One region of the Lentzea sp. NPDC059081 genome, then DNA from elsewhere that is predicted to be linked to it. Evidence: riboswitches for the same ligand, from Rfam matches in the RefSeq annotation. Region 1 holds a riboswitch; the other holds the start of a gene.

Region 1 (3,335 bases):
CCGCGTTCGTGAGCGTGTCGACCAGGTGCAGCCCACTTCCGTCCACTGTGGACGACCGCACGACGCGGCCGGTGCGCGCACGGGCCCTGGACCGCTTGCCGGGCGCGCCTTCGCCGACTCCGGGCACCTCCAGCATCCGCGCCTTGAACGCGGGCGACGGCTCCGGCGCCGGCCGCTCCTGGGGCGCGTTCCCGTTCCCCTTCGGAGCATCTCGGGGACTTTCCTGGGGTTCGGGCAGCTCACCGCCACCGGGCCCGTCGTCGTCGGGCCCGTCCTCCTGCTCCTCGGCGTGCTCGGCCGCCTGGCGCATGGCGTCCTCGAGCTGTTGCTCCTCGATACCGGGCTCGTCGAACGGGTCGCGCCGCCGCCGGTGCGGCAGCGCGAGCCTGACCGCAGCCTCGACGTCGGACTCCTCGACCTCGCTCGCCCCGCGCCACGCAGCGTGGGCCGTGGCGGCACGGGCGACGACGAGGTCCGCCCGCATCCCGTCGACCTCGAAAGCCGCGCAGACGGCGGCGATCCGGCGCAACTCACCGTCCGGAAGGGACACTTCGGGCAGCTTCGCCTTGGCGTCCGCGATCCGCTGCTTCAGCGCAACGTCCTCGTGCGCCCACTTCGCCGCGAACGTCACGGGGTCCGCCTCGTAGGCCAGCCGCCGCCGGATGACCTCCGCACGCACCCCCACGTCCCGCGCCGCCTTGACCTGGACCGTGAGCCCGAACCGGTCGAGCAGCTGCGGCCGCAGCTCTCCCTCCTCGGGGTTCATGGTCCCGACCAGCAGGAACTGCGACGGGTGCGACACCGAAACACCTTCGCGCTCGACGTGCGCACGCCCCATCGCCGCAGCGTCGAGCAGCAGGTCGACCAAGTGGTCGTGCAGCAGGTTGACCTCGTCGACGTAGAGCACGCCCCGATGCGCCGCCGCCAGCAACCCGGGCTGGAACGCCCGCACGCCCTCGGTCAGCGCCTTCTCCAGGTCGAGCGACCCGACCAGCCGGTCCTCGGTCGCGCCAACCGGCAGCTCGACGAGCTTCGCGGCTCGCCGTTCCACCCCGTCGTGCGGCGCGTCGGGGCAGTCCGCCGTACCCGGTACGCAGCCGAAACGGCAGTTCGCGGAGATCTCCAGCTCCGGCAGCAACGCGGCGAGGGCACGCACGATCGTCGACTTCGCGGTCCCCTTCTCGCCGCGGACGAGAACACCACCGATGCCGGGGTGCACGGCGTTCAACAGCAGGGCCAGCCGGAGGTCGTCATGTCCGACGACAGCCGAAAAGGGGAACATGCGCGGTGAAGTCCTTCCTCGGGTGTCCACGCCCGTGGTCGGTCGAGTGACGAGGGGGACGAGTTCCTGACTCCCGGAGCGGGTCCGGTCACAGTCGCGGGACGGCGCCGGATTCACACCGGCTTCCTCGCGCTCCCCTCACAGCCCCGGCATCGTCGCATTCGGCGGGGGCAGGACCAACAGCCAGGTGAGCGACATCGCCTCGGGAAGTGCGGTATCGTTGCGGTGCGCAGTCGCAGTAGCGCTGCGAAGTGGACCCGGCAGCCTTCCGGACGGTGGGTGGGCCGGGTTTCGCGGTTTCAGAGGACGTGCACTGCCTCGACCAGTGGCTGCACGCGCTTCTTCCAATGGCCACCGCGGTGCCAGCACCACGCGATCGCATCGGGCAGTGCCAGCAACGGCTCCTCGTGGGCTCGGTGGTGCCGGTAGACGAGCATCTCGTGGCAGCCCTGCTCGCGGACCGTGCGGTACAGCAGCTTCTTGTCGGCATCGAGGACCGAGTCGTCCTGTTCGAGCACCAGCATCGAAGCACCGGACTTCGCCAGGTCCGCGACCAGGTGGACCAGGCACGCGTCCCGCTGCCGGCGGCGTGCGCACCCCGACCCGTCGTAGATCGTGACGGCAGGCGCGATCTCGACGACCGCGTCGAGGATCTGCTTCCGGCGCTGGTCCGACTCCTTGTGGAAGTGGATGCGCCGTTGGTTGGCCATGATCAGACCGCGCACGGTCCGACGTGCGGCCGCGAGATCGCCTGACACCAGGGCTGCCGCGGTGACGAGATAGCCCTTTTCCTTCGTCTCGTCCACGAACACATGGCCGGTCACGCCGCACTGCCCCCTGCTTCGACAACGGAGGCCAGATGGTGGCAGAACCCGCCCGTACACGATCGAGGTAGTGGGATGTCCTCAGATCAAGCTCTGGAACTCCTCCCAAGCCGAAGCCACCTCGTCACCGGTCCACTCCAACGCCGGCCCAGCCACCGTCACCTCGGTCTTCGCCCCCACCCCAGTCCCATCCGGCCAAAAAGACCCGAGGAACTTCCCGCTGACCTCGGTCAACCGAGCAGGATCCCCGCTCAACCGCAACGCGAACTGGTGCGTATCAGGCTCCGGCAGCCCCATGGCCGCAGCCACCACCTTCGCGTGCGCGACATAAGACCCCAACCGGGGCAACACGGTGTCCAACCCGTGCAAAGCAGACAAAGCAGCAGGCCACTGCTGGAACAGCATCCCGCCGTACCGATGCCGCCACACCCGAGCCTGCTCGACGAAGTCAGCAGACCCGGCCAGCGCCGCCCCGGAGATCCCCTCCAGCGACTTGTAGAACGACACGTACACCGAGTCGAACAGCCCGACGATCTCCGGCAGCGGCTTGCCCAGCCCGAACGTGCTCTCCCACAGCCGCGCGCCGTCGAGGTGCACGACCGCGTCCCGCTCACGAGCGGCATCCACCCACGACGTCAGCTCGTCCCAGGTCGGCAGGACGAACCCGGCCTCGCGGTCGGGCACCTCCAGCAGCAGCGTCCCGTACGGCTCGGGGCACGATCCCACGTCGGAGTTGCGGACCTTGATCGGCCGCAGCCCGGACAGCACGGTCAGCGCGTCGTCCTCGTGGTGCAGCGGGTGGGCCTGCGGGTGCATGGCGACGATCGGGTTGTGGGTGCGGTCGGCCCAGCACCTCAGCGCGATCTGCTGGGCCATCGTCCCCGTCGGCACGAACAGCGCTGCCTCGGTGCCGAGCAGCTGGGCCACGCGGGTTTCCAGGGCTCCCACCGGGCCGCCGTCGCCGTAGCGGTCGGGGTCGACGTCCGGGACCGGGCCGAGCGCCTCCAGCAGGGTTTTCTTGTGGACACCCGAGAGTTGGCGGTTCATCACCACCGCATCCAACCTCAGGTCAGCGACTGACGGCCACCGACTTCGGCGCGCGGAACGACAGCAGGTGCAGCCACTCCGGCGAGGGGTCCGCCAGCTCCAGCGAAGGCTCGTGCGACGCCACCGTCCGCAACGTCACCGCCGCCTCCAGCCGGGCGAGGCCGGCGCCGAGGCAGAAGTGG
Region 2 (3,335 bases), on a different contig from region 1:
CAACGCGTCCGGCGTGAACCCGGTGCTCTCGCTGAACCCGTAGTTCCACCCGGCGAACACGAGGTCCGCGCCGGCTCCCTGCACGACCTCCTTGGAGATCTTGTCGGCGAGGTGTCGGGACCCCTCGAAGTCCGCCTTCCAGGGTGAGGTCTGGAGGTCGACGGTGTTGCCGCTGTCGACGACGTACCCTGCCATGCGGTCCTTCAGGCCCAGCGCGAACATCAGCTCGGTGATGCCGGTGTCGTTGGTGACCACTTTGGACGGCACCCGGTCGAACGTGACCTGCTGGCCGCAGTTCGTGACGGTCACGGGGTCGGACTCGGAGGTGTCCTGCGCGACCGTCGCACCGCATCCCGTGACGAGGAGCAGGGACGCCAGAGCGAGGGCGGTTCTCAAGGGGTGACCTCCTGGTCGAACAGGAGCTGGGGAACTCCTGTGGTGGGGTGCGCGACGACGTGCGCGGTGACGTGGAAAACCTTGGCGATCAGCTCCGGCACGAGGACCTCGGAAGGCGTGCCGGAGGCGACCAGTCGTCCCTCGTCCAGCACGTGCAGGCGGTCGCAGTAGGACGCGGCCAGGTTCAGGTCGTGCAGGACGGTCAGCACGGTGACGCCTAGGCCGCGGGTCAGGGACAGCACGTCCAGCTGGTGGCGGATGTCGAGGTGGTTGGTCGGCTCGTCGAGGACCAGCACGCGGGGCTCCTGGGCGATGGCCCGCGCGATGAGGACGCGCTGGCGTTCGCCGCCGGAGAGGCTGAGGAAGCTGCGGGAGGCGAGGTGGGAGACGTCCACTGTGGCCAGTGCGGCCTCGACCACCTCTCGGTCGTGAGCCGGGGAGCGGTCGTGCGGCAGGCGGCCCATCTCCACGACCTCGGCGACCGTGAAGTCGAACTCGACCTGCGACTCCTGGGTCAGCGCGGACAGCTCGCGGGCCAGGTCGTGTCGCTTGTGGACGTTGCGGCCGTCGATCAGCACGGCGCCCGCGTCCGGCTTCAGGGCGCGGTAGACGCAGCGCAGGGTCGTGGACTTGCCGCTGCCGTTCGGGCCGACGATGCCGACCACCTCGTCGTCGGCGGACAGCGTGATGTCCTCGATGATGCCGTCGACGGTGAGCTGCTGGACGTCGACGCGCATCAGCGGCCTCCGAAGACGTAGGTCCTGCGACGCATGAGGAAGATGAAGCACGGCACGCCGATCGCGGCGGTGATGACGCCGAGCGGCAGCTCTTCCGGCGCGGCCAGCATGCGGGCGGCGACGTCGACCCAGACGAGGAACGACGCCCCGGCCAGCGGGGCGAGGGGCAGCACGCGCCGGTGGTCCGCACCGACGACCATCCGCGTGAGGTGCGGCAGCATCAGTCCGACGAACCCGACGGCACCGCTCACCGCGACCAGCACGCCGGTGATGCCCGCGGTGACGATGAACAGGTGCGTGCGGAACCGGGTGACCGCGACGCCGAGCGTGGTCGCGGTCTCGTCCCCCATCGCCAGCGCGTTGAGCTGCCGCGCCTTGGTCATCAGGTACACGATCCCGAGGACCGTCACGGTCAAAGCGATCGGCAACGACTGCCAGTTCGCCCCGCCGAGACTGCCCAGCAGCCAGAACATGGCGCTGCGGGCCGCCTCGCCGTGCGGCGCCTGGAACACGAGCAGCATCGCCACCGCGGAGAACCCGTACGCCAGCGCGGTTCCGGTCAGCACCAGCCGCAGCGGTGTGAGCCCTCGGCTCGTGCGCGCGGTGAGGTAGACCAGCGCCGTGGCGCCGAGACCCGTCAGGAACGCGCCCGTGGACAGCGCGTAGACACCGAGGCCCTGCAACACCCCGAGCGTCGCCACGGCCGTCGCCCCCACGCTCGCGCCCGACGAGATGCCGAGCACGTACGGGTCCGCGAGGGCGTTGCGGACCATGGCCTGGATCGCCACGCCGACCACGCTGAGACCGGCGCCCACGACCGCGGCCAGCAGCACGCGGGGCAGCCGGATGTCCCAGACGATGTGGTACTGGCCGGCGAGGTCGGCGGGGATCGTGCCGCCGGTGAGCGCGGCCCACAGCAGGTCGAGGGTGACGTCGAACGGCACGGAGACGGGACCGAGCGCCACGCCCGCCACGATGCTGACGACGAGCACGCCGACGAGCGCGCTGATCTTGGAGATCACTGGGTCCCTTCCCGCAGTCCACGGCAGGAGTCGGAGTAGCTGTGCATGCCGTGTGCGGGTATTCGGGCTTGCCCCCGGGGAGGGGCCTACCGTTGCGGGTCAGCGCCGGACTTCGACCGGACTTCCCCCACACGCGACATCTGCACTCTAACCCGACACGATCACGTGTCCGTCCGGTACCGCATGAGCGCACCACTCCCCTTCTGCTCCACGGACGTGAGACGCAGCTCTCCCGGAACGGTGAAAAGCCGCTCGCCGGCACCCAGGACCGTCGGGAACACCATCAGCCGGTACTCGTCGACGAGACCGTGTTCGGCCAACGCGCGCACAACGCTGATGCTGCCCACGACGACGATGTCCTGACGTGCCTTCAGCGCGCGCACGGTCGACACGAGATCGTCCGTCACGGATGAGTTCTGCCACGCGTCCGCGCTGGTCAGGGACTTGGACACGACAACCTTGGGGATGGCGTTCATCCGGTCGGCGAACGGGCCGGTGCGGCTGGGCCACAGCTTCGAGAAGTGCTCCCAGGTCGTGCGCCCGAAGAGCATGACGCCGGTCTCGAACAGCGGGCCGAGGTCGAACTTGTCGCCCGCCACCGCCTTCTCCCCGTGCCGGAACGCCCAGCCTCCGCCGGGGGTGCCGGCCCGTCCGTCGGGGTCCTCGACGACGTCGTCCAGTGTGACGAACTCGGTGACAATCAGATCGCTCATGCCAGTACGTACCGGCGACGGCGGTGATACTCATCGCGATGACGAGCACCGGTTTCGAGACGCGTCTGGAGCAGCACCGCCGCGAGCTGCTGGCGTACTGCTACCGCATGCTCGGATCGGTCCACGAGGCCGAGGACCTGGTGCAGGACACGCTGCTCCGCGCGTGGAACGCCCGCGAGCGCTACGACGAGCGCAAGGCCTCGGTCCGCACGTGGCTGTACCGCATCGCGACGAACGTCTGCCTGACGGCGCTGGAGGGCAAGGCGCGCCGGCCGCTGCCGTCCGGGCTGGGCGCGCCGGGCACCGATCCGGAGGCCGCGCTCGTGCCCGCCTTCGAGGTGCCGTGGCTCCAGCCGTTCCCCGACGAGTCGGCCGATCCCGCGGAGCTGGCGGTGCGGCGGGACAGCCTGCGGCTCGCGCTGGTCGCGGCGATGCAGACGTTGCCCGCCCGCCAGCGCGCCGTCTGG

What was found. Region 1 has a riboswitch for cobalamin ahead of ACFWV3_RS40555 (putative cobaltochelatase). Riboswitches for the same ligand answer to the same signal wherever they lie in the genome.
Region 2: it holds a riboswitch for cobalamin, as region 1 does, so the genes downstream of both, ACFWV3_RS31505 (FecCD family ABC transporter permease) here and ACFWV3_RS40555 (putative cobaltochelatase) in region 1, are expected to answer to the same signal.

The regions. Positions count from the first base shown of each region.
Region 1 covers NZ_JBHYGW010000035.1:32,673-36,007, forward strand. The annotation lists gene ACFWV3_RS40555 (putative cobaltochelatase) at 1-1,282, opposite strand, end outside; cobalamin riboswitch at 1,322-1,446, opposite strand; gene ACFWV3_RS40560 (hypothetical protein) at 1,582-2,106, opposite strand; gene ACFWV3_RS40565 (threonine aldolase family protein) at 2,188-3,153, opposite strand; gene ACFWV3_RS40570 (hypothetical protein) at 3,176-3,335, opposite strand, start outside.
Region 2 covers NZ_JBHYGW010000018.1:67,405-70,739, forward strand. The annotation lists gene ACFWV3_RS31495 (ABC transporter substrate-binding protein) at 1-396, opposite strand, end outside; gene ACFWV3_RS31500 (ABC transporter ATP-binding protein) at 393-1,133, opposite strand; gene ACFWV3_RS31505 (FecCD family ABC transporter permease) at 1,133-2,155, opposite strand; cobalamin riboswitch at 2,191-2,312, opposite strand; gene ACFWV3_RS31510 (dihydrofolate reductase family protein) at 2,317-2,868, opposite strand; gene ACFWV3_RS31515 (sigma-70 family RNA polymerase sigma factor) at 2,907-3,335, shown strand, end outside.